3 regions of the Rhizobium sp. 42MFCr.1 genome follow, and region 2 is predicted to be linked to each of the others. Evidence: predicted binding sites of a transcription regulator. Region 2 holds the regulator's gene; each other region holds the start of a gene.

Region 1 (10,134 bases), on a different contig from region 2:
CGGTGCTGACGCGACGTTGGGTTCCGCCGGTTTCGAATCTGGCCTTTACCGCATGGCAACTCACGGCCGGCGGCATCCTGCTCGCGCCCGTCGCCTTCTTCGTCGAACCCACACTGCCGGTGCCGACCGCGGCCAATGTGCTGGGCATCGCCTATCTTGGCCTGATCGGCGCAGCGTTCACCTATTTGCTGTGGTTCCGGGGGCTCGCGCGTATCGAACCGTCAGCTGCGGCCTCGTTGGGCTTCCTGAGCCCGGTCACCGCCACCTTTATCGGTTGGCTGGCTCTCGGGCAAAGCCTGACGCCCGCGCAGATCTTTGGCTTCGCGATGGTGCTCGCGAGCGTCTGGCTCAGTCAGCGCACGATGTCGGTCAGGCCCACTCGCCCTGACGCATCACCGGAACCCGCGAGCCGTCCGGCTTGATGCCGTCGATATCGACCTGGCCGGAGCCGATCATCCAGTCGATGTGGATCAGGCTCGAGTTGCCGCCTTGCGCCTTGATCTGCTCCTGCGTCAGGCTTGCGCCGTTGACGAAGCACTTCGAATAGCACTGGCCGAGCGCGATGTGGCACGAGGCGTTCTCGTCGAACAGCGTGTTGTAGAAGAGAATGCCGCTGGCCGAGATCGGCGAGGAATGCGGCACCAGCGCCACTTCGCCCAAGCGGCGCGCGCCCTCATCGGTATCCAGCACCTTGTTCAGCACTTCCTCGCCACGCGAAGCCTTCGCTTCGACGATCCGGCCGCCTTCGAAGCGAACCCGGATGTTGTCGATCAGCGTGCCCTGATGGGACAGCGGCTTGGTGCTCGAAACATGGCCTTCGACGCGCAACGCATGCGGGGTCGTGAAGACTTCCTCGGTCGGAATGTTCGGATTGCAGGTAATGCCGTTCTTGGCCGTCGACGAGCCGCCGTGCCACTCGTGACCGTCGGCAAGACCGACCGTCAGATCGGTGCCAGGTCCCCTGAAGTGCAGCGAGGCGAAGCGCTCGCCATTCAGCCAGTGCGAGCGTTTGGCGAGATTGGCATTGTGCTCGGCCCAGGCCGCAATCGGGTCTTCGACATCGACGCGCGACGCCGCGAAGATCGCCTTGGCGAGCTTGGCAACGGCGATTGCTTCCGGATCGTCAGGGAAGACGAGCGCTGCCCAGGACGGGTTGGGGTAGGAGACGATGTTCCAATTGATGTCGAAATTCGAGATCTTTTCCAGCGCCGGCTTGTAGGCCGCCGAGTTCGCCCGGTTGGCACGGCCGACCTTTGCCGGATCCTGTTCCGAAAGCAGCATCGGATTGTCGCCAGAAACCGCAAGGCGTGCAGTGCCTTTGGCATAGGCCTTGGCCATGCCGTCGTAGAGCCAGTCGGAGGCGCGATCGAAGCTCTGATCACTGCCATATCGGTAGCGCGCCAGCGTCGAATCCTCGTCCGAATAGAACGCCGTCACCAGCCCGGCACCTGCCATATAGGCATGCTGGGTAATCAGGCGCACGAGGGGCAGGGCGACGACCGGGGCCGTGATCACGAGATCCTGGCCCGTCTGCAGCTGCAGCCCGACCTTGACGGCCACCTCCGCCAGTTTCTCAAGCTTTACGGGATCCACGGAGGTCTGGCTTTGCGGCATGAAATTCATGATCGGTCACTCCTCGAACAAAACGGATTGGCCGGTAGACTTAGACCCCTTTACGGCGAAATTGAAGCTCGCTTGTCGACCGATGGCAGCTCTTTGCCGCCATCGGCCCACACGCGGGATTAGGCCGCCGAAACGGATGGCTGCTGCAACAGCACCGCGTCGTGGCGCTTCAGGAAGGCCATCAGCCGGTCGGCATAGTCAGGTCCGACGGCGGCCTTCACGCTCGGTCTCTCGGACAGCGCTGTCCGCCAGGCCTGGACGCGGGGCAGGCCGGCAAAAATGCCGCTGCCGCCGATGGCGTCGAAGACGTCGAAGTAGCGAAAGATCGGCGCAAACACGGCATCGACCAGGCTGAAGTCCACGCCCGCAAAGTAGGGGCCATCCTTCAGTTCCGCCTCGATGGTGGCGAACTTTGATGCGAGCACCTGCCGCTTCGCCTCCAGCTGCGCGCGATCCTGCGTCGTTTCGTAGACCCAGAGATCGGAGAGGATCGAAGAGCCGAACTCCATCCAGCCGCGGTGGCGGGCGCGTGTCAGCGGGTCGGATGGATGAAGGCGGCGGCCGTCCTGCGTCTCCTCCAGGTATTCACAGATTACGCTGCTTTCAAAGAGCACGTCCTGACTGCCGTCGCTGAGGCGAATGCAAAGCAGAGGCACCTTGCCGAGCGGCGAGACCTCAAGGAACCAGCGCGGTTTGTCCGCGAGGTCGATATTCACGCGCTCGAACGGCACTCCTTTTTCCGCAAGCGCGATCGCGGCGCGCTGTACGTAGGGGCAAAGGTGGTGGCTGATGAGCAGCAGAGCGGAACCGGATACTTGAGGTGGCAAATGATCCATCGTGGCAATCTCCATTGTAGATGCAATTGCATGTAATAACTGTTGCGCCAGGATTCAAGATAGATGTAAATGCATGTATGGGTGAAAAGACGAATAGAGCCACGCCCTCCGATGCGGTGATCGATGCCTGGATCGGGCTGATGCGCGCGCAGCAGCGACTGCTCGGTCAGATCGAAGCGGATCTCAAGCAGGCCGGGCTCCCAGCGCTCGGCTGGTACGACGTGCTCTGGGAACTGGTGCGGTCGCCGCAGGGCAAGTTGCGGCCATTCGAGATCGAAGAACGAACGTTGCTAGCCCAATACAATCTTTCGCGACTGATCGACCGCCTCGAGAAGGCAGGGCTGGTGCAGCGCCAGAGCTTCGATCAGGACGGGCGCGGGCAGTGGGTGGTCGTTACCGAGGAGGGACGCGCGCTGCAGAAGCGCATGTGGAAGGTCTATGCCAGAGCCATCGAGGAAAACTTCGGCGCCAAGCTGAGCGAGGTCGACGTCGCGACGCTGACCTCGCTGCTGTCACGCTTCAGCTGAGATCAGGCAATGAGGGGCGCGGCGGCAGCCTTCAGCGTCTTCAACGCGTCCTTCGGGTCCAGCCGAACCTGCAGGCCGCGTTGCCCGCCGTTGATGTAGACCTGCGCCTCCGTCAGCGCTGTTTCCTCGATTGCTGTCGGGACGAGCTTCTTCTGGCCGAACGGGCTGATGCCGCCGACGTGGTAGCCAGTCAGGCGCTCGGCATCGGCGGGCTTCATCATGTTGGCGGACTTTCCGCCGAAGGCGCTTGCGAGCTTCTTCATGCTGACTTCACGATCCGACGGCACGACGACGCAGACCGCTTTGCCGTCGACCTCCGCCATCAGCGTCTTCAACACGCGATGCGGCTCCTCGCCAAGCGCTTCTGCCGCCTGCAGGCCAACGCGCTCCGCATTCGGATCATAGTCGTAGGTATGGACCGTGAAGGCAATTCCGGCTTGGCTCAGAACCTGCGTGGCGCGTGTGGTTTTCGACATCGATCAGGCCTTGAAGAAGCTGCCGTAGATCTCGGGCTTGAAGCCGATGAGCAACTTGCCGTCTGCCTCGACAACCGGCCGCTTGATCATCGATGGCTGCTCCAGCATCAGCGAGATCGCCTTGCCCTCGTCGAGATTTTCGCGCTCGGCCTCGGGCAGCTTCCGAAAGGTCGTGCCTGTTCGGTTGAGCACCGTTTCCCACCCGGCTTCCTTCGTCCAGGCCTGCAGATGCGCGCGATCGATCCCGACAGCCTTGTAGTCATGGAACTGGTAGGCGACGTCATGCTCTTCCAGCCAGGTTCGGGCCTTCTTCATGGTGTCGCAGTTCTTGATGCCGTAGATGGTGACGGTCACTTAGTCCTCCAGCGTTCCAGGCTTGCGTGTTGCCTTGCTGGCGGTCTTGCAAGCAATCTTCATCAGGTCGGCGCGCCGGCGAACCAGCCGTTCGGAGCTGCGCGTCACGATCAGGCCGGCCTGTGGTGCACAAATCTCGATGCTGCCGTCAGCCATGCCGGGGCGGGTGATCAACGTGGCAAGCACATCGCCTTCGCCAACCCATTCGCCGATGTTGCGTTGGAAGAGAACCGTGCCGGCCTCCGGCGCGCGGACCACCTCGATATTGTCGAGCGGGACAGCGGGGCCATCGAAAGCGGGCAGCGAGACCGGGGCATCGATTGCGCCGCGGCTTGCCAGGAATTTCCACAATCCCTCGGCATCCTTCTTCGCCATCTCGGGATAGACGTCACGCCGGCCGCGAAGCTCGACGGTGACAGACAGCTTGCCGGGCAGGCGCGATTGTTTCTCTAGGGTCTCGTATTTCCAGGCAAAACCGACGGCCTCCTCGAAGGCGGAACTCTCGCCATCGGAGAGAAGAACGGCTTCCATCTCCATCGCAGAGGCCAGATCGGCCGCCTCCGGCCAGAATGCCTCGTCGATATAGGCATATTGCAGGGATTCATCATCGCAATGCAGATCGATCACCAGATCGCAGCCGAGCGCCATATGCAGCAGCTGGCGCTTCAGTTTTTCGACGGCCGAACGGCGCTCGAGGTCCTCAAGCAACCCGTCGCGATCCTTCACCGAGATCAGCGGAAACTCCCTGTTGAAATTGGTGCGCGATCCAAGATCGAAGCGGCCCTGAAGTTCGCCGAAATGCGACTGGGCCGCCCCGATCGGATTGGCATGCGGGACGACGATGAAGTCGCTCTTGATCTGACCGGCGTTTTCCGACTGGCGCAGTCTTTCACACAGGAAGTGAACCAACGCCGTGCCCGGCAGCTCGTTGGCGTGGAGAGCCGCCTGAATGTAGACCTTCGGTGCCTTGGGATCGCTGCCATTGAAATGAAGAACCGGCAAACGCCACTCGATACCCGCCGTGTCACCGGCAATAATGATCTCGGACGTGTTCATGTCGTTCTCCGCTTGATGCCTTGTCGCAGGAGCTTTAAGCGAGTTCGATAGCCGGAGGCAAGGTGTTATCCGCGCGCATGAAGCGGCCAGCGCCCGAGCTCTTCGTAGCCTGCTTGACCCCGGCGATTGTGCAGCAGAACGAATTCGCGCGCAGCCATCACGACCGGCCTCCGCAGGGCGATCCGCGGCACCACGTCCTTGTCGCAGAGGAGCGTGGCGTGAGGTTGAAAGTTCGGGTTCAGATTGGCGTCTGCGCCCAACCGGTGTATCTCGATCGCGATTTGCACATGCAGTTGCCGTAACAGTTCCCGTCCGCCATTGCCGGCGAGTACGATCGCGTTGTCCTGCGGCAGCAGGAAGGTGATGATATGGTCGAAGACGAGCTCGAACTGACACGCCTCGATCGCCGTTCCTGCCTGGCGTGCCGCCGCGATGACCCCTTCGGGAATGCGGGCGCTCTTGCCGACACAATAGAGCGAGACATGCACGGCCGCCGGCGGACGCGGCGATGCGAGGGGAAGGTGTTCCCGCTGTAGCCACTGCTGGATCGACACGCATTCGTCGAGCGATTGCGGATCCGGCAATATCGCAAAGAAAAGACTCTCTCTGGCGAAGCGCGATGGTTGTTGGCGCGTCTTCGGCGAAGCGAAATCGAAAGATGCCTGCTAACATTTGATCTTGAAATGGCAAGAACAAAAAAAGAACATACGGGCGAGCGATCGACCGGAGCAAGCTCGTGCGACGCAAGAAACGGGTTGAATTCGGGCCGCGACGGCACGATCTTCGGAGAAGAGCAGCAGGGAGGCAATGACCCATGCAACAGGCAATGCATCACTATCTGATTTTCGAGACGAGCGGTGGCTTCTGCGGCATCGCCTGGAATGATGTCGGCATTACGCGGTTTCAGCTGCCGACGTCGAGTGCCGAGGCAACCGAGCGATTGCTCCTTCGCCGCATTCCCGGCGCTGAGCCGGCAAAGCCGACGGCTGCCGTTGCCGAAGCTGTTGCCGCAGTGAAGCGCTATTTCAGCGGAGAGCCGACGGACTTCTCAACCGTAAAGGTCGATCTCGCTGGTCAGGATGCCTTCTTCAGGCAGGTTTACGATGCTGCCCGCCAGATCGGCTGGGGCCACACGACCACCTACGGTGCGCTTGCGAAACAACTCGGCGTAGGGCCGGAGGCCGCCCGCGACGTCGGCCAGGCGATGGCGAAAAATCCGGTCGCCTTGATCATCCCCTGCCATCGCGTGCTAGCGGCCGGAAACAAGATCGGAGGCTTCTCCGCGCCCGGCGGCTCAACGTCCAAGCAGAGGATGTTGGAGCTCGAAGGCGTTAGCCTGGCGCCGCCAAAGCCGGTGCAGCAGTCACTTGATTTCTGATGGATGTCGCCTCGATTGAGGCGACTCTCAAGTCATTCCCACTCGATGGTGCCGGGCGGTTTCGAGGTCACATCATACACGACACGATTGATGCCGCGCACCTCGTTGATGATGCGGGTTGCGGCGCGCCCGAGGAATTCCATGTCGTAGTGATAGAAATCCGCAGTCATGCCGTCGACGGACGTCACGGCGCGGAGCGCGCAGACGAACTCGTAAGTGCGGCCGTCGCCCATGACGCCGACGGTCTGGACAGGCAGCAGCACGGCGAAGGCCTGCCAGATGGCGTCGTAGAGGCCGGCCTTGCGGATCTCGTCGAGATAGATGGCGTCGGCTTCGCGGAGAATCTCCAGCTTTTCGCGGGTGATGCCACCCGGGCAGCGGATCGCGAGACCCGGACCCGGGAAGGGGTGGCGGCCGATGAACGAGTCGGGCAGGCCGAGCTCCTTGCCAAGCACGCGCACTTCGTCCTTGAAGAGTTCGCGCAGCGGCTCGACGAGCTGCATGTTCATGCGCTCGGGAAGGCCGCCGACATTGTGGTGCGACTTGATCGTCACCGACGGTCCGCCGGTGAAGGAAACGCTTTCGATCACATCAGGATAGAGCGTGCCCTGGCCGAGGAAGTCGGCGCCGCCGAGCTTCTTGGCCTCTTCCTCGAAGGTCTCGATGAACAGGCGACCGATGATCTTGCGCTTGGTCTCTGGATCGGAAACACCCTCGAGCTCGCCGATGAACTTGTCGGATGCGTCGACGTGGATGAGGTGCAGATTGTAGTGTTCGCGGAACATGGCGACGACGTTGGCCGCCTCGTCCTTGCGCATCAGTCCGTGGTCGACGAGCACGCACGTGAGCTTGTCGCCGATCGCTTCGTGGATCAGTAGTGCTGCGACCGAGCTGTCGACGCCGCCCGAAAGGGCGCAGAGGACGCGCTTGTCGCCGACCTGCTCGCGGATCGCTTCGACCGCCTTCTGGCGATAGGCCGACATCGACCAGTCACCTTTGATGCCGGCGATGTTGTGAATGAAGTTGCCGATCAGCTTGGCGCCATCGGGCGTGTGCACGACTTCCGGGTGGAACTGCACACCATAATATTTGCGCTTCTCGTCGGCGATGAAGGCGTAAGGCGCGTTCGGCGAAGTCGCGACGACCTTGAAGCCTTCAGGCAGCGCCGTCACGCGGTCGCCATGGCTCATCCAGACCTGATGGCGGGAGCCCTTCGACCAGAGGCCTTCGAACAGTTGGTTGTCTTCGTCGACTTCGAGGAAGGCGCGACCGAATTCGCGGTGATGACCGCTCTCGACCTTGCCGCCGAGCTGCATGCACATCGTCTGCTGGCCGTAGCAGATGCCGAAAACGGGCAGGCCGCTGTCGAAGATGATCTGGGGCGCGCGGGGCGAGCCTTCATCAACCGTCGAGGCCGGGCTGCCGGACAGGATCACGGCTTTCGGCTGCAGGCGCTTGAAGCCTTCTTCGGCGGACTGGAAGGGAACGATCTCGCAGTAGACACCCGTTTCGCGCACGCGGCGTGCGATCAGCTGGGTTACCTGGCTGCCGAAATCGACGATGAGGACGCTGTCTGGATGTGCTGTCTGGGTCATGGCGAGCCTTTAATGAAAAGCACCCGGTCTTGCAATGCGCGAAATCCCCCGGCCGAGGATTTTATTGTGCTGATTGTCCCTATCCCGCAGGGGTTAGAACCAGAATACGCCGTCTTCCAGAGCCGTAAACAGGCTGTCGACGGCATAGGAAAGCTTGCGGTCGATGACATGCAGGTATTCTGTCCAGCCGGAAATGTGCTGCAACTCTTCGACACCGTCGGAAATCCCGCGCAGGCCGATCAGCGGCAGTTCGTAAGCCTGGCAGGTGCGCAGGATTGCGAAGGTCTCCATGTCGACCATATCGGCGGCTATACCATTATAGGCCTGCCCGGACACGACGTTGCCGCCGGTCGACAGGCTTGCCTCCGGAATGCCTGGGATTCTAAGCGGCAGGTCGATGGTGGCAGGGAGATCGAGGAACGGCGTGCGCCCCTTCTCGAAACCGAGTGGCGATGCATCCATGTCGCGATAGGATACGGAGGTGGCCTGATAGACCTCGGTCTGCTCGAGCTTTGCCGAGCCCGCCGAGCCGAGCGAAACGACGAGGTCGGGCAACTCATCGGCCTGCGCTAATTGCGCCAGCGCCCGGGTGAGGACGATTGCCGCCTCGACGGGACCGACCCCCGTCATCAGCGGCTCGAAGCGGGAGCGTAGGAACGGACCGTACTCGGCCTCCGCCGCCATCACGAAGAGAATGGATTTGCCGGCGACCGATTTCAGCTCAAACTTCATCCCGAAATGCCCTCTCTGCCACGGATGATCATCATGGTGCTTGTCATGGAAGCGATCAGCTTTGCCGGTCCGTCGCCGATCGCATAGCCGCGCCCGTCCGCAACGATGATGTTCGATCCCGGCTTGGTGATTTCGCCCCTGAAGAGGAAGCGATCGCCACGGCCTGGCGACAGCAGGTTGACCTTGAATTCGATCGTCAGAACGGACGCCTCGGCGTCGATGACGCTGTAGGCCGCCAAGCCGCAAGCGGAATCGAGGGCAGCGGAGATCACGCCGGCATGCAGAATTCCGTGCTGCTGGGTGAGCTTGACGTCGAAAGGCAGTTCGATCTCCACCAACCCCCGCCCGACGCGGGTCAGTTCGGCGCCGAGCGTATGCAACGCCGCCTGGCGGGTAAAGTTCTGGCGGATTCGCTCGTGGAAATCGCCGCTGTCGTTGTCGGTCATCATCGCGCCTTTCTTGCGATCGCGAAAGTGGCATGCTGCGCCGCATCAGACAAGCGCTTCCCGGAAATCTGTTGGCAGAGTGCTCCCGTGCCATGCGGTCGCTTGTCTGACGCGCATGCAAGTGCCGGGCGTAAAGATTGGATTCAGTCTTTTTTGGTAAATCTCCGTTAGCCATTGCTTTTCGATGGGTCCCTGGCGGCAGCGAATCTGTCGTCGACAATTGTTTTGCGTGCGGGTTCTTATGCGTCTATTGGCTGCGCCAGCTTTCTTCCTTGCTTGTCTCGCCTTGTCGGGCTGCACGTCCAGTTTGGGACCGGACAGCCTCGTCGCGGGAATCCCGTCGCGGGAGACGACCAGCTCGGTCGCACGCCCAATCGCGCCCGTGCCGGCCAGCGTCATGCCGGCGAGCCCTGTTCCCTCACCTGATGTCGCAGAGGCGCCAACGCCAGCCGCGCCGCAACAGGAGGAATTGGCCTGGGCCGGCCCGGCGTCTCAGCCGCAAGCCTTCACACAACAGGCCGGAGTGGCCACCGCTCCCGTGCCGTCGGAAAGGCCGATGGCAACGGCAGTGCCAGCCGTCCTGACGCCCGCAGCGCCCGAAATTGACGAGACGCCGCGCACACGTTCGCGGATCTACAGTCATCGTTTCCGCGACGTCAAACCGATCAATTTCGGCTCTTCCTCGCCCAGAAAGCTTGCCGTCCATGGCGTCGACGTTTCGCGCTGGCAGGGCGACATCGACTGGGACAAGCTGAGAACGCAGGGTGCGAATTTCGTCTACATCAAGGCGACCGACGGCGGTGACCATCTCGATCCGATGTTCCGGAAGAACTGGCGCGACGCCAAGCAAGCTGGGATGAGGCGGGGCGCCTATCACTTCTTCTATTGGTGCCGCACGGCGGGCGAACAGGCGGACTGGTTCATCCGCAACGTTCCCCGCGAAGCCGGGGCTCTGCCACCGGTCATCGACGTCGAATGGAACGGCGAGTCGAGCTGCAAGCGGCGGGTCTCGCCCGAGAAGGTCCGTGAGAAGATGCAGGTCTTCATGGACAAGCTCGAGCAGCACTATGGCCAGCGGCCGATCATCTACACCGCGCCGGACTTCTATCGC
Region 2 (10,134 bases):
CCGGATCTTCGATCATCTCGTTCCACTGGGCAATCCAGCCGACCGTACGGGCCAGGGCAAACAGCACGGTGAACATAGTCGTGGGGAAGCCCAGGGCTTTCAGCGTGATGCCGGAGTAGAAGTCGATGTTCGGATAGAGCTTCTTCTCGATGAAGTATTCATCGGTTAGGGCGATGCGCTCGAGTTCCATCGCAACTTCGAGCAACGGATCGTCCTTGACGCCGAGTTCGCCGAGAACCTCATGCGTCGTCTTCTGCATGATCTTGGCGCGCGGATCGTAGTTCTTGTAGACGCGGTGACCGAAGCCCATCAGGCGGAACGGATCGTTCTTGTCCTTGGCGCGGGCGATGTATTCCGGAATGCGGTCAACAGTGCCGATCTCAGTCAGCATGTTCAGCGCTGCTTCGTTGGCGCCGCCGTGTGCCGGGCCCCAGAGGCATGCAATGCCGGCTGCGATGCAGGCAAACGGGTTTGCACCCGACGAGCCGGCGAGGCGGACGGTCGAGGTCGACGCGTTCTGCTCGTGGTCGGCGTGCAGGATGAAGATGCGGTCCATGGCGCGGGCCAGAACCGGATTGACCACATATTCCTCGCAAGGAACTGCAAAGCACATGCGCAGGAAGTTCGACGCGTAGTCGAGATCGTTCTTCGGGTAAACGAAGGGCTGGCCGATGTGATACTTGTAGGCCATGGCGGCCAGCGTTGGCATCTTGGCGATCATACGCAGGCTTGCGACCATGCGCTGATGCGGATCGGTGATGTCGGTGGAGTCGTGGTAGAACGCCGACAGCGCGCCGACGCAACCGCACATGACAGCCATCGGATGTGCATCGCGGCGGAAGCCCGTGAAGAACCGGCTCATCTGCTCATGCACCATCGTGTGATGCGTCACGCGATAGTCGAAGTCCTTCTTCTGGGCTGCGGTCGGCAGTTCTCCGTAGAGAAGCAGGTAGCAGACTTCGAGGAAGTCCCCGTGCTCGGCGAGCTGCTCGATCGGATAGCCGCGATGCAGCAGTACGCCGGCGTCACCGTCGATATAGGTGATTTTCGATTCACAGGACGCGGTCGAGGTGAAACCAGGATCGTACGTGAAGGAAGCCGTGTTCTTGTACAGGGCGCCGATATCGATGACGTCAGGACCGATGGTGCCGCTCTTGACGGCGAGATCGACTGATTTGTCACCGATTTTCAGTGTTGCGCTTTGTTCCGTCATTATGATCCTCCAAACTGGCGGTTGGCGCCATAAAAGCGCCATAGGGTTAAGCGTCGTCGATGATTGCTATATGATCGCGCGCCTAATGCCAAGTTACCGTGACGCCATTTTGTGCATCGCAGTATCAACTTTTGGGCACTTCTGCGATGACCCCTGCGCATAGCAGAAGCTGATGATTATCCTTAGCTTTTCCGGCTTCCGATTTTCCTTCAGATTTCAATCGATTATTCTTGCTTGGAAGCCCGTTAGCTTTCATTCTGGTTGTACGGGCGGCTGTTTTTGGGCGCAATGCATGCCGGGGTTGAGGCCATTGGAGGTGAGGGAAGCCACACCCGGCGCGGACGCGTTTGGGCGCGCGCCACAGCCTTCTTTTCTCGTGCCACGAGTTCCTGCGGAACCTCCGCTAACTTTCCGGACGCAATCCTTCGTGCCGTGGCCGACACGGATAAGGACTGCGTCGGATCGTTGTACCGTGTGGCTTCGTCTCGCCGTGGCAACGGAGATAGAGCATGGGCGGTTCTTCCTGGTTTCGTCCGTCTTCGCTGGGGCGGGCGCGATCCTCTGGTTCGTGCTTGGAAGTGCCCCGGCCGAGCTCCGGATGTCGTTTGCGGCGACGCTTGCCCTCGTCGCCGGTTTACGCGATCTGGTCAAGAAGGCCGCCGCACGAACATCCCTTGCTGCAGGTCGCCGCAGTAACGCCCGTCGTTTTCATCATATGCTTCTTTGGTGGCATCCTGCTGACCGCGATGATCGGCGGCTTCTCGACCGCGCTTTTCGCCGTCGAGCACTTCCACCGGCTCAACGCTTATGGTCTGCCGGCAAATCTCATGGCCATGCCGGTGGTCTCTTTCGTGGTGATGCCGATGGGCATGCTCGCTATGCTGCTGACACCTTTGGGCCTCGACGTCATTCCATGGAAAATTGCCGGTTTCGGGCTCGACATCGTGATCGCCATTGCCCAGATGGTCTCGACCTGGGCGGCAATATCGATATCGGCAGATTGCCGGGTTGGTATTTTCCTGTGGCGGTAGCAGGGTTCCTCTTACTTGCCCTTCTGCGCTCCAAGATCCGCTACCTCGGCGCTGGCATTGCGGCGCTGGCAACAGTGCTTGTTGTGGTTGCGCCGAGCGAACCGCCGCCCGACATGGTCATTGCCGAAGACGGCAATCTCGTCGCGATTGTGAGAGGACAAGTCCTTGCACCGAACCGGCCGCATCCGCCTGACTTCATTTTCGACCAATGGCGAATGGCGCTCGCCGCGGAGCGAGATCAACCACCGCAATTGTTGGAGGGTGTCAACGCTATCAGGCGGCGGGACATTCAAGGCAGATCGGAAAGGTTATCTGCCGTGGAATTGCGCAATGCCCGCGATGCGTTACGTCAGGCTGCGACGAGCGCTGAGAACCGATTTGTATGCCTGAAAGGCGTCTGGTGCACAGCCACGCACGATAGCGGCTACGTCGTGACGATCGTCGAAAATCCCGCTTACTTCGGCGCTGCCTGCGATACGGCCGATATCGTCGTGACACCCGCTCGCCTCCGCACGACGCGGTGCCGGTCGGGCGCACTTTTGTTCACCGGCGAAAACTTGCGTCGCTTTGGTGCCGCTGAGGTAAGGATCGACGATCAAGGTAGCCCCGTCGTCACGACGGCCTATACGAGGCTCGACCGCCCTTGGATCCGCCATCGGGCGTATAATTAGCGAAGCGGCACCTTTGACGGCGAGCCGCTTGCCTTCAATGATAGCGGCGAATGAGGCCGACAAGCTTGCCCTGGACCTTGACACGGTCAGGCCCGAAAATGCGCGTCTCGTAAGCCGGGTTTGCCGCCTCAAGTGCGATGGAGGCGCCTTTCCGGCGGAAGCGCTTGAGCGTCGCTTCCTCATCATCGACAAGCGCAACAACGATGTCGCCGGCATTGGCGGTGCTGCCGTTGCGGATGATTACCGTGTCGCCATCAAAGATGCCGGCCTCGATCATCGAGTCGCCCTTGACCTCAAGCGCATAGTGCTCGCCTGGGCCAAGCATGTCCGCCGGAACCGTGATGTCATGGGTATTGTTCTGAATTGCCGAAATCGGTACGCCGGCAGCAATCCGTCCCATGACCGGTACAGAGGCAGGACCGCCGTTGTCAGCCTGCGGCGCTGGCTTCGGCGCCACAACTGGCTGTGGTTTGCCGAGGCTGCCTTCGATAACGCTCGGCGAAAAACCGCGGCGGGGCTGCAGGCTCGGGTTATATGCCTCGGGCAGTTTGATGACTTCCAGAGCGCGGGCTCGATTCGGCAGTCGGCGAATGAAGCCCCGTTCCTCCAGCGCGGTAATCAGCCGGTGGATGCCTGACTTCGACGCGAGGTCCAAGGCATCCTTCATTTCATCAAAAGAAGGGGGGACACCGGACTCCTTCATTCGCTCGTGAATGAAGAGAAGAAGCTCCTGTTGCTTGCGCGTCAGCATCGAAGTTGAACCCCAGAGTCGTGAAACAAAGACAGAACAGACACTATATGTTCCATATGTGTTCCGCAAGTACCTAAATTTTCGTAAAACTTGCCTGCAACTTGCTGAGTTTTTGCGTCTCATTTGACCGAAAGCGTAGAAGGGGGTTGCATTGTCCTGTTGCCCGGCGCACATCTTCGCAAATTCCGGAGAAGTTGCCATGAGCGAAGCGCATCCGCTGGACCACATCGTGCTGCCGGTTCCAAATATCAGGCTCTCGCGCGAGCGTCTCGGAAAGCTGGGATTCACCGTCGCGCCCGACGCCCGGCACCCGTTTGGGACCGAGAATGCCTGCATATTCTTCGCCGACGAAACTTATCTGGAGCCTCTCGGGGTCGCCAATGCCGAACTGCATGAAGCTTCGGCGCAGAAAGGCAATGTCTTCACCGCGCGGGACCGTGCCTTTCGATTCCGATGTGGAGACGATGGGCTGTCTGCCGTGGTCTTTGCGACGGCGGATGCCGATCGCGACCATGCCCGGTTTCTGTCCGAAAAGATCAATGGCGGCGAGATGCTGCAGTTCGAGCGGCCGATGAAGATGCCCGATGGCTCGGAGGTGACGGCTGCATTTAAGCTCGCCTTTGCAGTTGACCTGCGCGCTCCAGATTTCTTTTTCTTCACATGCCAACGTGTCAACCCGCTGCCAGCCGACCGGAAAGCCCTGCAAGTGCATGCAAATGGGGTGGTTGGGATCGCAGAGATCGTGCTTGGGGCACCCGACCCCAAGGCGTTTGGACCATTCCTGCGCGCCGCCGCCCACAGCTTGGGAACGACCAATGAGGCCTTCGGTGTGAGTGTGACAACTCCGAATGCCAGAGTGAGTGTTCTCTCCCCGGATGGACTGGACGCCTACTTCGACATCCCTGCGCCTTCCGACGATCGCGGTCTGCGTGGTGTTGCCATCGTTTTCAAAGTAGGCGATCTCGCCGTGACAGAAGCGCAATTGGCTGCTAACGGGATGACCTATACGCGCAAGAACAATCGAATTCTGGTGAAGGCCGCGCCCGGACAGGGCGCTCTCTTCGCCTTCGAGGAGAAACGATGAGCCAGACAAATTCCGAAGTCGTGGTCGGCGAAGGCGCCGGCCGCGTCACCTTTTCGAATTCCGGCAAGCTGTCGCTGATTGCCGGGCCTTGTCAGATGGAGAGCCGCGAGCATGCCTTCATGGTCGCCGGTGTGCTGAAGGAACTCTGCGACAAGCTTGGTCTCGGCCTCGTCTACAAGTCCTCCTTTGACAAGGCGAACCGGACGTCGCTGTCAGCGCAGCGCGGTATCGGCCTCGAAACGGCGCTTGAAGTGTTCGCCGATCTCAAGAGGGAATACGGCTTTCCTGTCCTGACCGACATTCATACCGAAGAGCAGTGTGCCGAGGTGTCCACCGTCGTCGACATCCTGCAGATCCCAGCTTTCCTCAGCCGTCAGACCGACCTGCTCGTTGCCGCCGCCAAGACCGGCCGCGTCATCAACGTCAAGAAGGGGCAGTTCCTCGCGCCCTGGGACATGAAGAACGTTCTCAACAAGCTGAATTCGAGCGGAAATCCGAACATCTTGCTTTGCGAACGCGGTGCTTCCTTCGGCTACAATACGCTGGTCTCCGACATGCGATCGCTGCCTGTCATGGCGGCGATGGGCGCCCCCGTGGTCTTCGACGCCACGCATTCGGTCCAGCAGCCGGGCGGGCAGGGCGGTTCGAGCGGAGGGCAGCGCGAGTTCGTGGAGACGCTCGCGCGTGCGGCGGTCGCTGTCGGCGTCGCTGGCGTATTCGTGGAAACTCACGAGGATCCTGACAATGCGCCTTCGGATGGTCCCAACATGGTCTATCTGCGGGATATGCCGCGGCTTCTCGAAAAGCTGCTGGCCTTCGATGCGATTGCCAAGGCGGGATAAATGGATGGACGTGCACGCCGTCAACCGGCGAGCGCCAACCTCGTCTTTGTGGGACATGCCGATCCTGCCGTCCTCTCCGTGCCTTCGAGAGCGAAGCGGGAGAGCAGGTGATTGAGGTGTAGCGCCTCGTTGCCAAGCTCGCGGCAGGCTGCGCTGGTTTCCTCCGCCATCGCGGCGTTTTGTTGGGTGACGCTGTCCATGGTGTTGACGGCGGCATTGACCTCGACGAGCGCGGTCGTCTGTTCAGAGGAAGAGCGCACGATCGCCTCGATCAGCGTCGTCACCTTCAGCACCTGCTGATCGATACTGTTCAAGGCTTCGCCGGTGCGGTTCACCAAGGCAACGCCGGTTGACACCTGACTGGACGAAGTCTCGACCAACTGCTTGATTTCCTTCGCCAGCTTGGCAGAGCGGCCGGCGAGGTCGCGCACTTCTTGCGCCACGACGGCAAAACCCTTTCCGGCCTCGCCGGCACGAGCGGCCTCAACACCAGCATTGAGCGCGAGCAAGTTGGTCTGGAAGGCGATCTCGTCGATGACGTTGATGATTTCGCCGATCTGCACGGATGATGCTTCGATCTTCTCCATTGCAGCTACGGCCTCGTGCACGACAGTTGCCGAATAGCTGGCGCTTTCCTTCGTCACCGTCATCATCGCGTTTGCTTCATGGGCGCGTTCCGACGAGTTTTTGACCGTAACCGTGATCTGATCTAGCGCCGAGGCTGCCTGCTCCAGCGATGCGGCCTGATGTTTCGTTCGCCGGGCCAGATCATCCGTGCTTGTTGCGATTTCGCTAGTGCCAGTCCTGACCGTAGTGGTTGCCGTCGCGATATCCCTCATTGTGCCGGAAAGCGTGCGAACGCTCGAATTGAACTGCTCGCGTAGCCTCTCGTAGTCTGGCGCGAACGCTTCGTTGAGCTGGACGGTGAGGTCGCCGCGGGAAAGACGGTCCAGGCCGCGGCTCAGGCTCACGATGATGCGTTCGCGGCCGGCATCCTCATCAGCCTTGGAGGCGGCCAGCGCCGCATCGCGCTGGGCTTGGGCCTGGCGCTCCGCATCCTGGTGTTCGCGGATTTTGTTCCGTTCTTGCGCCGATTCGCGAAGCACGGTGACGGCGCGTGCCATTTCGCCAATTTCATCGACACGGTGGCTGAAGGGGACTTCCTTGGAATAGTCGCCGCCCGCCAGGATCGCCATGTAGTCGCGCATCGCCGAAAGTGGCACGATGGCGCGCCGGCGGAAGGCGTAGAGGCCGCCAAGAAGCAGGCAAAGCGAGACCGCCGCAGATGCAACCGTGATCGCCGAGAGAATGCTTGTCTGTTCGGCCGCGTCTTTTTCAGCCTTTGCCAGGAAGGCGTTCGCCATATCAACGAGCTCGTTGACCGCCGTTTCGTGGATATGAAAATTGGTCGCAAGCTTCTCGAAGGCTGTCGGGATGACCGCAGAGTCGTCGTTAAGGATGGCGGGCGCGAGTTCGTCCTGTATCACCTTCCAGAACGCATCGCCTTTGATGAGGACGTCGTTCAGAAGTTTTTCCTTGAGGTCTGCGCTGAGCGCGGTTGCCTGCCAATACTTGCGGCGATCCTCATAGGCGGGCTTCAGGACATTTTGAATGCGGTCGATGTTCTTTCCGGCGACCTCCGGGCGCTGCACCGCCTCGAGTGCAAGCATGTAGGATTCAACGATATAGAGGGGCGGCGGCAGAATATCGGCAACGAGATCCTTGCCGTAGACGATTTGCCGGTACATCTCGCCGTTCACGCGTAGCTTATTGAAGGCGTAGTTTTGTATGCCGATCGAAGCAATGAGCCCGGTGGCGACGACCACCGCGAAGATTGCAAGGCTTCGTGCAATATTGAGTTTCATCCTATGCCCCGTAAATAGTAAATAGTGAACGACGTCGTTTCTGAAACCATTGGAAATTTTCGAGCAGCAGCTATGGATCGTGACAGGCGGCCTGGCCGCATAAGGAAGCGCATCATGCAATAACGCCTGCCGAAGAAGGTGCTATTTCCTTTCGGCCGTTAACTATAAATATGATTGGTTACTGGTCGATAAATTTACAACCAGCTTGAAAGTCAAAATTTATATTTCCAAAACTTCAGGTTTTGAAAGTTGATAAGCGTTGTCTCTAACCAACGGCCGGGCGTGCCTTCAAAGGCCTGACATATTCACCCGTTAGGGCCGTGGCATGCCATCTGTCGTCAGTGTGGCATTGTAATTTGTGTGCCTTCGATTAAACAGGCTTCCAACGTTATCACCCACCGAGCAGGAAGAACCGATGACTGCAATTACCGACATTATCGCCCGCGAGATTCTCGACAGCCGTGGCAATCCGACCGTCGAAGTCGATGTCTATCTCGAAGACGGCAGCATGGGCCGTGCGGCGGTGCCGTCGGGCGCTTCCACCGGTGCTCACGAAGCTGTTGAAGTTCGCGATGGTGGCAATCGCTATCTCGGCAAGGGTGTTGAAAAGGCTGTCGAAGCCGCCAACACCGAAATCTTTGACGCGATCGGCGGCATTGATGCCGAAAACCAGATCCAGATCGACAACATCATGATCGAACTGGACGGCACGCCGAACAAGTCGCGCCTCGGCGCCAACGCCATCCTCGGCGTATCGCTCGCGGTTGCCAAGGCTGCTGCCCAGGCTGCCGGCCTGCCGCTCTACCGTTATGTCGGTGGCGCCAGCGCCCACCTGCTGCCGGTCCCGATGATGAACATCATCAACGGTGGCGCGCATGCCGACAACCCGATCGACTTCCAGGAGTTCATGATCCTGCCGGTCGGTGCCGATTCCATCCGCGAAGCCGTTCGCATGGGCTCGGAAGTATTCCACGTCCTCAAGAAGGAGCTGTCGGCTCAGGGCCACAACACCAACGTCGGCGATGAGGGTGGTTTCGCGCCGGGCCTGAAGAGCGCCCCTGAAGCCCTCGACTTCATCATGAAGTCGATCGAGAAAGCCGGCTACAAGCCGGGCGAAGACATCTACCTCGGCCTCGACTGCGCTGCGACCGAATTCTTCAAGGACGGCAAGTACGTTCTCGAAGGCGAAGGCCGCACGCTGGAATCGGGTGCCATGGCTGAATACCTTGCCCAGCTCGCCGCCCAGTATCCGATCGTCTCCATCGAAGACGGTATGGCTGAAGACGATTGGGACGGCTGGAAGGCACTGACGGATCTGGCCGGCAAGAAGGTCCAGCTGGTCGGTGACGATCTGTTCGTCACCAACTCGGCCCGTCTGCGTGATGGTATCCGCATGGGCGTTGCCAACTCGATCCTCGTCAAGGTCAACCAGATCGGCTCGCTGACGGAAACGCTCGACGCCGTCAACACTGCGCATAAGGCTGCCTACACCGCAGTCATGTCGCACCGTTCCGGTGAAACCGAAGATTCGACGATTGCCGATCTGGCGGTCGCCACCAACTGCGGTCAGATCAAGACCGGCTCGCTGTCGCGCTCGGATCGCCTGGCCAAGTACAACCAGCTGATCCGCATCGAAGAGGGTCTCGGCCCGCAGGCCCGCTACGCCGGCCGTTCGATCATCCGCGGCTGATCAATCGCGCCTGAATTGAGCGACTTGGACCCGCGTCTACGAAAGGCGCGGGTTTTTTCGTGCCCGATTTTTCATAGTCAACGGACAGTTAATCTCTGCCCGGTAGTCTTCAGCGCATCGAGGTAATGCGTTCGAGCGTGCGTTTATGTGGACAAAGCATCACAAGAAGAAAAAGATCGGTCGTTTCGTGGTTCCCGCGATGACGGTCGCGTTTCTCTCCTACTTCGGCTATCATTGCATTCATGGTGATTACGGTCTGCGGGCAACCGAGGGGTTCGAGCGCCAGCGGATAGCGCGCGAAAGGGAGTTGGCGGTTCTGAAAGGCAAGCGCGAGCATCTTGAAAAGCAGGTCGCGCTGCTGAGCGACGGTTCGATGGACAAGGACATGCTGGACGAGAAAGCGCGTCTTCAGCTTAATGTTTCTCGCGCCGACGAGATCGTCATATTCAATCACTATTCGAATTAACCGAAATTCAGTTAATCGAAATAAAGCGTTATTTATCAGTGATTTACTGATGAATACGAGCCATGCATTTATGGCATTGCTGTGGCTAAATTTCTTCCCTATGGTGTGCGCCACCAAAGAACCGACAAACCCATAGGGAGGGTTGAATGGCGCCGCGAAAAACCGCGACCGTTTCCAGCCGTAAAACTAGCGCAAAGCCGGCAAACAAGGCCTCGAATGGTGGTCCTGTCGCTGATTTCACGCGCGACGAGGAGCTCAAGGCCTACCGCGAAATGCTGCTGATCCGCCGCTTCGAAGAGAAGGCCGGGCAGCTCTACGGCATGGGCTTCATTGGCGGTTTCTGTCACCTCTACATCGGTCAGGAAGCTGTCGTCGTCGGCATGCAGATGGCGCAGAAAGAAGGCGATCAGGTTATCACCGCCTATCGCGATCACGGCCATATGCTGGCGACCGGCATGAGCGCGCGTGGCGTCATGGCCGAACTGACCGGCCGCCGTAGCGGTTATTCGCGCGGCAAGGGC
Region 3 (10,134 bases), on a different contig from region 2:
TGGCGCAGCGTATTGAATGCGTACTTGTGAAAGAAGCCAAACGGCCGCTCTGCGACTGCTTCCACCTGCTGCGGAAACACTTCGGCAAAGGCGCGAATCGGATTCGAGACTGGGCGGCGACCGAAGTGAATTCCTAGAAGCCTGCGTGCCATAGTGCTGACATGCGCCGTATCCGGCATGCGAACCGGAAATTTCGCGAACTCGGTGTAGGGAAGGAACGACGGATCGTCCGCCGTCAGTTGCAGCTGGAACAGCCCCTCGAAGTCTTCACCCTCAAGCTGGAAATAGCCGCCATTGTGGAAATACTCCACGCGCTTGCCGGTGAGATCGAGCCTGTTGATCGCCACGGTGGTCTTGCCATGCTCGGTCCGATAGGCGGTACCCTGCGTATCCGGCATATAGAACGAGTCCATCTCGATCAGGCAAAGGCGCCCGCGTGCGATCTGCACCTCGATATGCCGTTCGACGCGGTCGAAAATGGCAAGCTCAGTGACGCGGATGTCATAGAGTGACTCGAGATCCTCGAGCGGCACCTTGAAGAAGGTGAACTGATCGCCCTCGAAGTCCTGTGTGAGCGTGAAACCGAGCATCGCCTCCGGTACTGCACCGCAGCCGCTCAGCACTTCGATCCAGAGGTCGACATAGCAATTGGTTTCAGGCCACATGCGCTCGCCCGAATGGAGCGGATGCGGTTGATAGCCGTCCGGGCGGACCCGCGGAAAGACGGCTCTCATCGTTTCATTCAGCCCCACAGCGCTTGACGCACCTTGGAAGGCCAATGCTTGACCTCGAGCCCGTGGTGATGAAACAGCGCGAGCGCGATGCGCTCAAGCCCGAAGCCGACGCAAGCGGTGTGCGCAACGCTCTCGTCTTCGAGGTACAGGCCCCATTTCGCACCAAATGCGTCCTGGTGGTAGTTGAAGCTCATGCAGGCCGTCGGCTTGGCAACCGAGGTGATCGGGATAAGCAGCTCGAACTTCAGGTTCTGATCGCGCTGATTATTGGCCAGCATCTTGCCGGCACGGCCGAAGAACGGGTCGTTCGCGACATCAATGGTCACGTCCAGACCGACCGCCTGCATCATTTCGACGCCGCGATCCATCCAGCGTTGACGGAAATCCGTGACGTGCTGCTCGGTCCCCATGCAAATATATTCGCGCATGCGGAAAAGCTGCTGCCTCGCAGGATCCTGCGAAGGCTCGTGGCGGAAGCAATAGGATTGCAGATCGAAGAGGCCGCCGCTCATCGGCAATTTGCCGCGCCGAGCGACAGTCGGATAAAGCGGATAGCAGGCCGCAGGCGTCAACACGATGTCGGTTGCCTGTTGATCCTTGGTCCAATCATCGCCCACTTCCATGCATTGAAGGAGGCTGATGTGGTCGAGTTCGCTGCCGCAGAAACTGTGAACGGTGCCGGCAAGCTGCGGGAAGCTCTTCATGTAACCGCTCTTCTCGAAGAAGGCGCGGTTCATCCCGGGCGGAAAGCGCATCGCTTCCGCACCATCGGCGCCGCCGAACCTGTCGATCAGGCGCTCGAAGGCGGCGATCACGTCTTCGAATTGTCCGCTGCGCCCGTAAAGACCGTCAACGCCCGTATCGATCAAGAGGCCCGATTCGAAGAGCCTGTCCAGAAACGTTGTCTGCACGTCCATATCGTCACCCCAGTAAGCTAGTGTCCTGCTTGTGAACAAGAAGCATGCTCGACGTATTGCCGAGGATGCGGTCGTTCGAGATCATGAGTTGCGCGGAGTGGGCATCGCGCAGATGGCGGCCGACGCTGAATGGCGTGCCGTTCTTGTAGCCCATGATCCCGCAAATCAGCATCACGTGATTGACGATCTCGAGGATCGTCTCAGATGAGGCAATCTTTACGTTGTTCATCGTGACGGCGAAGCCCATGGAAGAAAGCTTGTCGGCGTCGCTCCTGGCGTCCTCGTAGGCCTTCAGACCGGCGACAACGTTCGATCGAACCATCTGCAGCAAGTTTGACACCTCGGCGAGCCTCAAGGCTCCGGGCGGTGGCGTACCCGGCGACTTGCGCGCTGCGGCGCGCACGAACGCCTGTGCACGGCCAACCGCGTCGACCGCGATGCCATACCACACGCTGCTCCAAAGAAGGTGCGACGATGCCAGCATCGATTGCGCCGCGATCTCTGCGAAAGGCTTCGGCAGGATCTGTTCGGCCGCAGCCTCGCCCTTGAAGAGGAAACCATCCGAGCAGGTACCGCGCATGCCGAGCGTGTCCCACGTATGCGTTTTTTCCAACGTGTACTGCTCCTTCAAAAAGACGGTCAGTACCTGATCGGAAGAGGCGGCAGTTGCGTGGGCACGCGAGGTAACCATGATCGCATCGGCGTGGGAGCCGTAGGATATGACGGTCGCATCTTTCTCCAGACGGCAAATGTCACGATCCACCTCGATCGCGCAGATGCTATTCCTGAGATTGCCGCCGATCCCGCCTTCCGTCGTTGCCGACGCGACCAGCAATTGCTCGGCAGCAACACGTAGCATGAAGGCCCGATGCCACTCGCTCTCGCCGCCGTGCTCAACAAGGCTGCAAAGCTTGATGTGATGCATGGCGAAGACCATGGCAGCCGCAGCACAAGCCTGACCAAGCATCGAGCATAACTCGGCGATCTGTGCGATCGTCGCGCCTTCGCCGCCGAAATGGCGTGGGATCTGAACGCCTAGCAAGCGCTCGGCCCTCATTGCCTCCACGGCTTCGTGCGGGAACCTCCCTTCAAAATCGACGGAGTCTGCATGCTTTGCCGCAATCGCCGACACGCGCGCGGCTCTGGCGGCAAGATCCTCTTGCGCGATTTTGACCGGAAAGTTCATTCAGGCGACCTTCCGGCTATCTTTGATCTGGTCAACGGTCCTTGCGATCGCCGCGATGCTGGCGAAAGACTTGCGATTCAAGAGATTGTCGGGAAACTCGATATCAAAGGCTTCTTCGATGCCAAGCATAAGCTGCACGGAAGCGAAAGACGTTAGGCCGACCGCATAGAGGTCGGCATCATCGGCGACCTGGTCGACAGAGACAGGGAGCTTTCCAAATTTGACCAGGAGCTCACGGATCGTAGTATTCATTATGACTTCTCCAAGATGATCATATCTCGAGTGGCGAAACCGCCTTGTTCTCGGAGTACGCGTAGTCTGGAAAAGACAAAATTGTCCTAAATGACGTAGTTAAAGTCAGCTAAGCTTCTCAGCTAAATTCCTACGAAAGAAACAGGGAAGAGGGGAGCTTGTGTTAGATTTCAACATCTTGCTCGCGAGCTGTATTTTTGGGTGACCAACGGATCTTGTGACACATTGTCCAATAACAACACTTCTTTCGCCCATTTTTGACTAGGCGACCGGCGGATACAGGTGCTCGCCGCCGCGATAATCCGAAACCGAATAGCAGCCTTCGCCCATCTCACTGATCGACTGAGGAGCGATCACTGCTTTGCCATGGCCACCGGGTATGTCGAGTATGTAGGTGGGCTGGCAAAGACCTGAAATCCGGCCACGCAATGCGGCGACGATCTTCTGCCCCTCTTCGATCGTCAGCCGAAAATGGCTCGTGCCGGGCGCCAGATCGGGATGATGCAAATAGTACGGCTTCACACGCGTCTCGACGAAGGCCTTCATCAACTCCGTCAGCACCGCCGGATCATCATTGACGCCCTTCAGAAGCACCGATTGGCTGACCATGACCAAGCCGGCATCGATCAGGCGAGCGCATGCTGCGCGCGCCTCGGCGGTCAGTTCGCGAGGATGATTGGCGTGCAGCGCCACGTAGACGGTCTTGCCACTCGCTCTCAGGGCCGCAATCAGGGCCGCATCCACCCTCGATGGATCAACCACGGGAACCCGGGTATGGAACCGCACGATCTTGACGTGGTCGATCGATGCCAGTTCGCGAAGAATTTCTTCCAGCCGTCGCGGCGACAACACGAGCGGATCGCCGCCCGTCAGGATCACTTCCCAGATTTCCTTATGGTCACGGATATAGGCAAAGGCCGCAGACATTGCCTTGGGGTCAAGCGTGCCCAAGCCTTGCGGACCAACCATCTCGCGGCGAAAGCAGAAGCGACAGTAGACGGGGCAGATATGCACGGCCTTCAACAGCACCCGGTCGGGATAGCGATGAACGATCCCCTGCACGGGACTATGGGCTTCGTCGCCGATGGGGTCGGCGCGCTCTTCGGGCGCAACGATCAGCTCGGCTGCGTCAGGCACGAATTGCCGGGCAATCGGGTCCGAGCCATCGGCGCGGTCGATCAAACCTGCAACGGTCGGAGTCAATGCAACGGCGTAGCGTGCGGCGACATCAGCCAGCGCGTCCCGGTCTCTCTGACCCAGCAGCCCTGCGCGTTCCAGCCCTTCGACGGTCTTGATAGGCCCGATACTGTTCATCTGCCGTACTCCGCGACCGGCGCCCACATTACCTGATCGATCCGCGACGCACCGGTTGCCAGCATCACCAACCGATCGAAGCCGAGAGCGATGCCACTTGCCTCGGGCATGATGGCAAGCGCTTCCAGAAAATCCTCGTCCAGGGGATAGCTCTCGCCGTAGATGCGAGCTTTTTCAGACATCTCGATCTCGAAGCGACGGCGCTGTTCCGCCGGATTGGTGAGCTCGCCGAAGCCGTTTGCAAGCTCGACGCCGCAGGCATAGACCTCGAAACGTTCCGCAACACGGGGATCAAGCGCCGATGGGCGCGCCAGTGCCGCTTCCGACACCGGATATTCGTCAAGAATGGTCACACGGTCGAAACCCAGATGAGGCTCGACCTTTTCGACAAGCACGCGGCTGAACAAATCCGCCCAGCCATCGTCGTCTGCAACGCGCATGCCGATCCGCTTCACTTGGTCAGCGAGATGCGCCCGGTCCGTCGCACCATCGGCGGAAACGGATGCCAACAAATCAATGCCGGCATAGCGCTCGAAAGCCGCGGCGACACTGATCCGGTCCGGTCCGGCAAACGGATCGCAATCCCGGCCCTTATAGGTGAGCCGCGTCGTCTTCATGGTTTCCGCAGCAAGCGCCAGGATCCGAACGCAGTCCATCATCAGGCTCTCATAGCTTTCGCCCACGCGATACCACTCGAGCATGGTGAATTCCGGGTGGTGCAAGGGGCCGCGCTCGCGGTTGCGATAGACGTGGGCGAAACAGGTGATGCGCTTTTCGCCGGCCGAAAGCAGCTTCTTGCAGGCGAACTCAGGCGAGGTATGCAGGTAAAGCGGCGCCGCCGTCTGGCCGTCCGTCGTCAAGGCTTCGGTGGCAAATGCATGGAGATGCGCCTCGTTGCCGGGCGAAACCTGCAGCGTCGCGGTGTCGACCTCCAGAAAATCCTCGCGCAGGAAATAGCCGCGCAGCGCGGACTGGATCGCATTGCGCCCGATCAGGACCGGACGGCGGTCCAAATGCACGCTCGGCGTCCACCACGGCGATACTTTGGCGATCGAGGGATTCATTGGCATCGTCCTGACCGGCCTTCCAACGCTAGGGCTGGCTATTTGCCGGATTTTAGGTTAGTTGCGCCCCCAAAGAACAATCAATCGCGTCTTCGGGGCAGTATCGACAGTCCTCTACGACGCCAAAAGCCGAGTTACAAGGAAGTCTTAATGGTCAAGGTCATCGCCTCTTCCGTCCGCAAGGGCAACGTTCTCGACGTGGACGGCAAGCTCTACGTCGTTCTGACGGCCCAGAACTTTCATCCGGGCAAGGGCACGCCGGTTACGCAGGTCGACATGCGTCGTATCGTCGATGGCGTCAAGGTCTCCGAGCGCTGGCGTACGACCGAACAGGTCGAGCGCGCCTTCGTCGAAGACGTGAACTTCCAGTATCTCTACGAAGATGGCGAAGGCTTCCACTTCATGAACCCGGCGACCTACGACCAGGTGGTCGTGAACGATGAAACGATGGGCGATCAGAAGGCCTATCTGCAGGAAGGCATGACCTGCATCCTGTCGATCCATGAAGGCGTTCCGCTGGCTCTCGAGCTGCCGCGCCACGTGACCCTCGAAATCACGGAAACCGAACCGGTCGTTAAGGGCCAGACGGCTTCGTCCTCTTACAAGCCGGCAATGCTGTCGAACGGCGTGCGCACTATGGTGCCGCCGCACATCAACGCCGGCACGCGCGTCGTTATCGCCACGGAAGACAATTCCTACGTCGAGCGCGCGAAGGACTGATCGTCCACCGCATGCACTGAGAAAATTATGCCGCTTCGGAAACGAGGCGGCTTTTTTGTTGTCGGCAGTTACGCTGATCCGGCGGGTGTTCAAACAAAAAGCGCCGGTCGGGCCGGCGCTTTCGATCTCAAAATAGTAATCCTATCGCCTTAGTAGCGCGGGCAACGTGCCTCGTAGCGGCGGCCGTAGCGGTCTCTGTAGACACAGTAGCCGCGACGTTCAACGGACTGGCCGATCAGTGCGCCAGCGAGACCGCCGGCAACAGCACCGATTGCAGCACCGCCCCAGCTATGGCTGACGGCACCGCCGATAATAGCGCCGGAACCCGCGCCGATTGCGGTTCCCTGTTCCGTCGCCGTGCAGGACGCAAGTGCGCCGACGAGGGCGCCAATGAGCACAATCTTCTTCATCATGACATAACTCCCAGTTTTTTCGTCGCTTAGATGCGACCCATTAGCACAAGAATAACAATAATCAGGAGAACTAGCCCTAAACCGCCGGAAGGTCCATAGCCCCATCCGCGGCTATAGCCCCAATTTGGTAAGGCGCCGATCAAAAGCAGAATAAGGATAATGAGCAGTATGGTGCCAAGCATGGTTCAAGTCCTCGAGGTCATTACACCTGGAATGGACGAGAAACACACCTCACCGATTTTTGTTCCATCTGTATCAAATGTTTGGATTTAAGGGTAAAACGATCTCATCGTGCGCCGTTTTCCGTCCCGCCGCGTAATATTAACCCATGACAAAAGATACGGCAGATGTCGCTCGTTTTTTTCGGGCAAAACGACATTGACAGCCTGGACATAGATCGCGTTGCACGTATGCCGCGAATTTCGCGATTCAGCATCTTGTGGGAAAAAGTGATTCAAAATCAATACTTAGCCGTGAACAAACACTGAATCATGCGGAGTCTGCGATTCGTCTCCGATTCGTTCTCAAGCTGTTCCGAATCGCAAAACGAGCAATCTGCAAGCTATTCGCGCAACAGAAAACTGCAGAGTAAATTCAAATCGGCCCTTGCGTTTGAGACAACGGCTGTCCATGTGTGTGCTGCTCGGAGAGGAGCTGACTTGACCTGGGGCACCCTCGCCTCATCTGCAGGACCATGACACTGACATCGCAGCCGATGATACTGAGTGGGCGCGGAGTAACCGCGGTGCTCGGACCAACCAATACCGGCAAGACGCATTATGCCATTGAGCGCATGGTTGCCCATGGCACCGGCGTGATCGGGCTGCCGCTGCGGCTGCTGGCGCGCGAGGTCTATACACGCGTCGCCGAAAAGGTCGGAATTCAAAACGTTGCGCTGGTAACGGGCGAAGAGAAAATATCGCCTCCCAACGCCCGCTTTTCGGTCTGCACCGTCGAGGCAATGCCACGCGAGACGAAGGCGGCGTTCGTCGCCATTGACGAGGTTCAACTCGCCGGCGACCTCGAGCGAGGGCACATCTTTACGGACCGGATCCTTCATCTGCGCGGCCGCGACGAGACGCTGTTGCTCGGCGCCGGTACAATGCGTCCGATCCTGCAGCAACTGCTCCCTGGAATTACCATCGTCGAGCGTCCCCGGCTTTCCCACCTGTTCTATGCCGGACAGAAGAAGATTACCCGCCTCCCGCAGCGCTCGGCGATCGTCGCCTTCTCTGCCGACGAAGTCTATGCGATTGCCGAGTTGATCCGCAGGCAGCGCGGCGGGGCCGCCGTCGTTCTCGGAGCCCTCAGTCCGCGCACCCGCAATGCGCAGGTGGCACTCTACCAAGCCGGCGATGTGGAATATCTGGTCGCCACGGATGCGATCGGCATGGGCCTCAATCTCGACGTCGACCACGTCGCCTTCGCGCAGGATCGCAAATTCGACGGCTATCAGTTTCGTAACCTCAACCCCGCCGAACTTGGGCAGATTGCCGGCCGTGCCGGTCGACATGTTCGCGACGGGACGTTTGGCGTCACCGGTCAGGTCGATCCCTTTGATGAGGAATTGGTTGAACGCATCGAAGGCCACGAGTTCGACAATGTGAAAGTGCTGCAGTGGCGCACGAAGAACCTCGACTTCAGCTCCCTGCATGCGCTCCGCGTGAGCCTTGAGACCGGCCCTACGGTTTCTGGCCTGACACGCGCGCTCCCCGCCGTCGACCAGCAAGCGCTGGAACATCTGTCGCGCTACCCCGAGATCATCGACCTTGCGAACAATCCGGCGCGCGTCGAGAAACTGTGGGAAGCCTGCGCGCTTCCTGACTATCGCCGCATTACACCGGCCCAACACGCCGATCTGATCTCCACCCTCTTTTCCGATCTCGTCCGCTATGGCACGGTAAACGAGGACTTCCTTGCCGAGCAGGTATATCGCGCGGATCGAACAGACGGTGAGATTGACACGCTTTCGGCGCGAATCGCGCAGATAAGGACTTGGACCTATGTATCGAATCGGCCCAATTGGCTTGCCGATCCGACACACTGGCAGGAAAAGACGCGGGAAATCGAAGATCGATTGTCCGATGCGTTACATGAAAGGTTGACGAAACGCTTTGTTGATCGCAGGACATCTGTGCTCATGAAGCGCCTGAGAGAGAATGCGATGCTGGAAGCTGAAATCAGTGTAAATGGCGATGTCTTCGTAGAAGGACATCATGTGGGGCAACTGTCGGGATTCCGGTTCACGCCCATTTCGGGAGCGGAGGGACCGGACGCTAAGGCTGTCCAGTCTGCTTCGCAGAAGGCGCTCGCTCTGGAATTCGAGGCACGTGCGGCTCGCCTCCATGCGGCCGGCAATGGCGATCTCGCGATCAGCTCCGACGGTTCGATCCGTTGGTTGGGCGACCCGGTGGCGCGCCTGGCAGGCAGCGATCATGTCATGCGCCCGCGTGTCATCATTCTCGCCGACGAGCAGTTGACCGGCAATGCCCGCGACCACGTGGCCGCTCGGATCGAGCGCTTCGTAAATCATCACATCAGCACCGTTCTGAAGCCGCTTGACGATCTGTCCCGCGCAGAGGACCTGCAGGGCCTTGCAAAGGGCCTGGCATTCCAGCTTGTCGAGAACCTCGGCGTACTGTTCCGGCGCGACGTGACCGAAGAAGTGAAGTCGCTGGATCAGGATGCGCGGGCCTCAATGCGCCGCTACGGTGTCCGCTTCGGCGCCTACCACATCTTCGTTCCGGCACTTCTCAAGCCCGCCCCGGCAGAGCTCATCACGCTCCTCTGGGCGTTGAAGAATGATGGCCTCGACAAGCCAGGTTATGGCGATCTCATTCCCGTGCTGGCGGCAGGCCGTACCTCGGTCGTTACCGATCCGGGCTTCGAGCGCACCTTCTACAAGCTGGCCGGCTTCCGGTTCCTTGGCAAACGCGCGGTCCGTATCGACATTCTGGAGCGCCTGGCCGACATTATTCGCCCGCTCCTTCAGTGGAAGCCGGGCCAGGCCAATCGTCCCGAAGGCGCTTATGACGGTCGCCGTTTCACGACGACAACCGCCATGCTTTCGATCCTCGGCGCAACGCTGGAGGACATGGAAGAGATCCTGAAGGGGCTCGGCTATCGCGCCGATGCCGTCAAGGCGGAAGAGGCAGCTGCCCATCTGTCGGCTCAGGACGCTGCCGCAGCGCCGGCGACCGAGACGGCGGTTGAGGATAATGCAGAGAAGGCAGATCACGACGATGCCGACAGCGCATCGGAGGAAGCCCCATCCGAAGCCCCAGCTGCTGTTGAAGCAGTGGCAGTCGAACAGCCGGTCATCGCAAATTCCGAAGAAGCCGAGGAGCCGAAGCCGGTCCTTCTCTGGCGCCTTGGTGGCCGTACGGACAACCAGCGTCAGGCTCGCAGCCCGGGCGAACGCCGTGGCGGCAACAATCGCGGCCAGGACCGGGGGTCCGAACATCGCCGCCAGGGTGCTGCGAATGGCGAGGGCCGCGACGGCAACCGCCAGCATCGCGGCAAGGATGGCGGCAA

The links. The regulator LexA, encoded in region 2, represses DNA repair genes until DNA is damaged. The targets are predictions, from matches to a motif close to TGTTCNNNNTGTGTTCNG.
Region 1: a site for LexA is predicted at 5,561-5,578, ahead of C934_RS31565 (2'-5' RNA ligase family protein). Genes of this name have one in related genera too.
Region 3: a site for LexA is predicted at 7,120-7,137, ahead of C934_RS0106445 (helicase-related protein). Genes of this name have one in related genera too.

The regions. Positions count from the first base shown of each region.
Region 1 covers NZ_KB897819.1:111,659-121,792, reverse strand. Annotated here, with positions in the region: gene C934_RS0102935 (EamA family transporter) at 1-422, shown strand, start outside; gene C934_RS0102930 (aminopeptidase) at 370-1,623, opposite strand; gene C934_RS0102925 (glutathione S-transferase family protein) at 1,743-2,459, opposite strand; gene C934_RS0102920 (MarR family winged helix-turn-helix transcriptional regulator) at 2,537-2,986, shown strand; gene ybaK (Cys-tRNA(Pro) deacylase) at 2,989-3,462, opposite strand; gene C934_RS0102910 (ArsC family reductase) at 3,466-3,816, opposite strand; gene C934_RS0102905 (M14 family zinc carboxypeptidase) at 3,817-4,872, opposite strand; gene C934_RS31565 (2'-5' RNA ligase family protein) at 4,938-5,426, opposite strand; gene C934_RS0102895 (methylated-DNA--[protein]-cysteine S-methyltransferase) at 5,687-6,250, shown strand; gene guaA (glutamine-hydrolyzing GMP synthase) at 6,283-7,845, opposite strand; gene C934_RS0102885 (5'-methylthioadenosine/S-adenosylhomocysteine nucleosidase) at 7,939-8,577, opposite strand; gene C934_RS0102880 (PaaI family thioesterase) at 8,574-9,023, opposite strand; gene C934_RS0102875 (glycoside hydrolase family 25 protein) at 9,265-10,134, shown strand, end outside.
Region 2 covers NZ_KB897844.1:44,141-54,274, reverse strand. Annotated here, with positions in the region: gene gltA (citrate synthase) at 1-1,213, opposite strand, end outside; gene C934_RS33290 (ComEC/Rec2 family competence protein) at 1,888-2,244, shown strand; gene C934_RS33285 (hypothetical protein) at 2,235-2,915, shown strand; gene lexA (transcriptional repressor LexA) at 2,950-3,666, opposite strand; gene C934_RS0122295 (VOC family protein) at 3,866-4,750, shown strand; gene kdsA (3-deoxy-8-phosphooctulonate synthase) at 4,747-5,592, shown strand; gene C934_RS0122285 (methyl-accepting chemotaxis protein) at 5,613-7,457, opposite strand; gene eno (phosphopyruvate hydratase) at 7,873-9,147, shown strand; gene C934_RS0122275 (FtsB family cell division protein) at 9,293-9,613, shown strand; gene pdhA (pyruvate dehydrogenase (acetyl-transferring) E1 component subunit alpha) at 9,760-10,134, shown strand, end outside.
Region 3 covers NZ_KB897821.1:179,655-189,788, forward strand. Annotated here, with positions in the region: gene C934_RS0106400 (DUF1839 family protein) at 1-734, opposite strand, end outside; gene C934_RS0106405 (amino acid--[acyl-carrier-protein] ligase) at 743-1,651, opposite strand; gene C934_RS0106410 (acyl-CoA dehydrogenase family protein) at 1,656-2,837, opposite strand; gene C934_RS0106415 (acyl carrier protein) at 2,838-3,089, opposite strand; gene C934_RS0106420 (lysine-2,3-aminomutase-like protein) at 3,351-4,403, opposite strand; gene epmA (EF-P lysine aminoacylase EpmA) at 4,400-5,467, opposite strand; gene efp (elongation factor P) at 5,618-6,187, shown strand; gene C934_RS0106435 (YMGG-like glycine zipper-containing protein) at 6,337-6,600, opposite strand; gene C934_RS33535 (DUF3309 family protein) at 6,627-6,782, opposite strand; gene C934_RS0106445 (helicase-related protein) at 7,295-10,134, shown strand, end outside.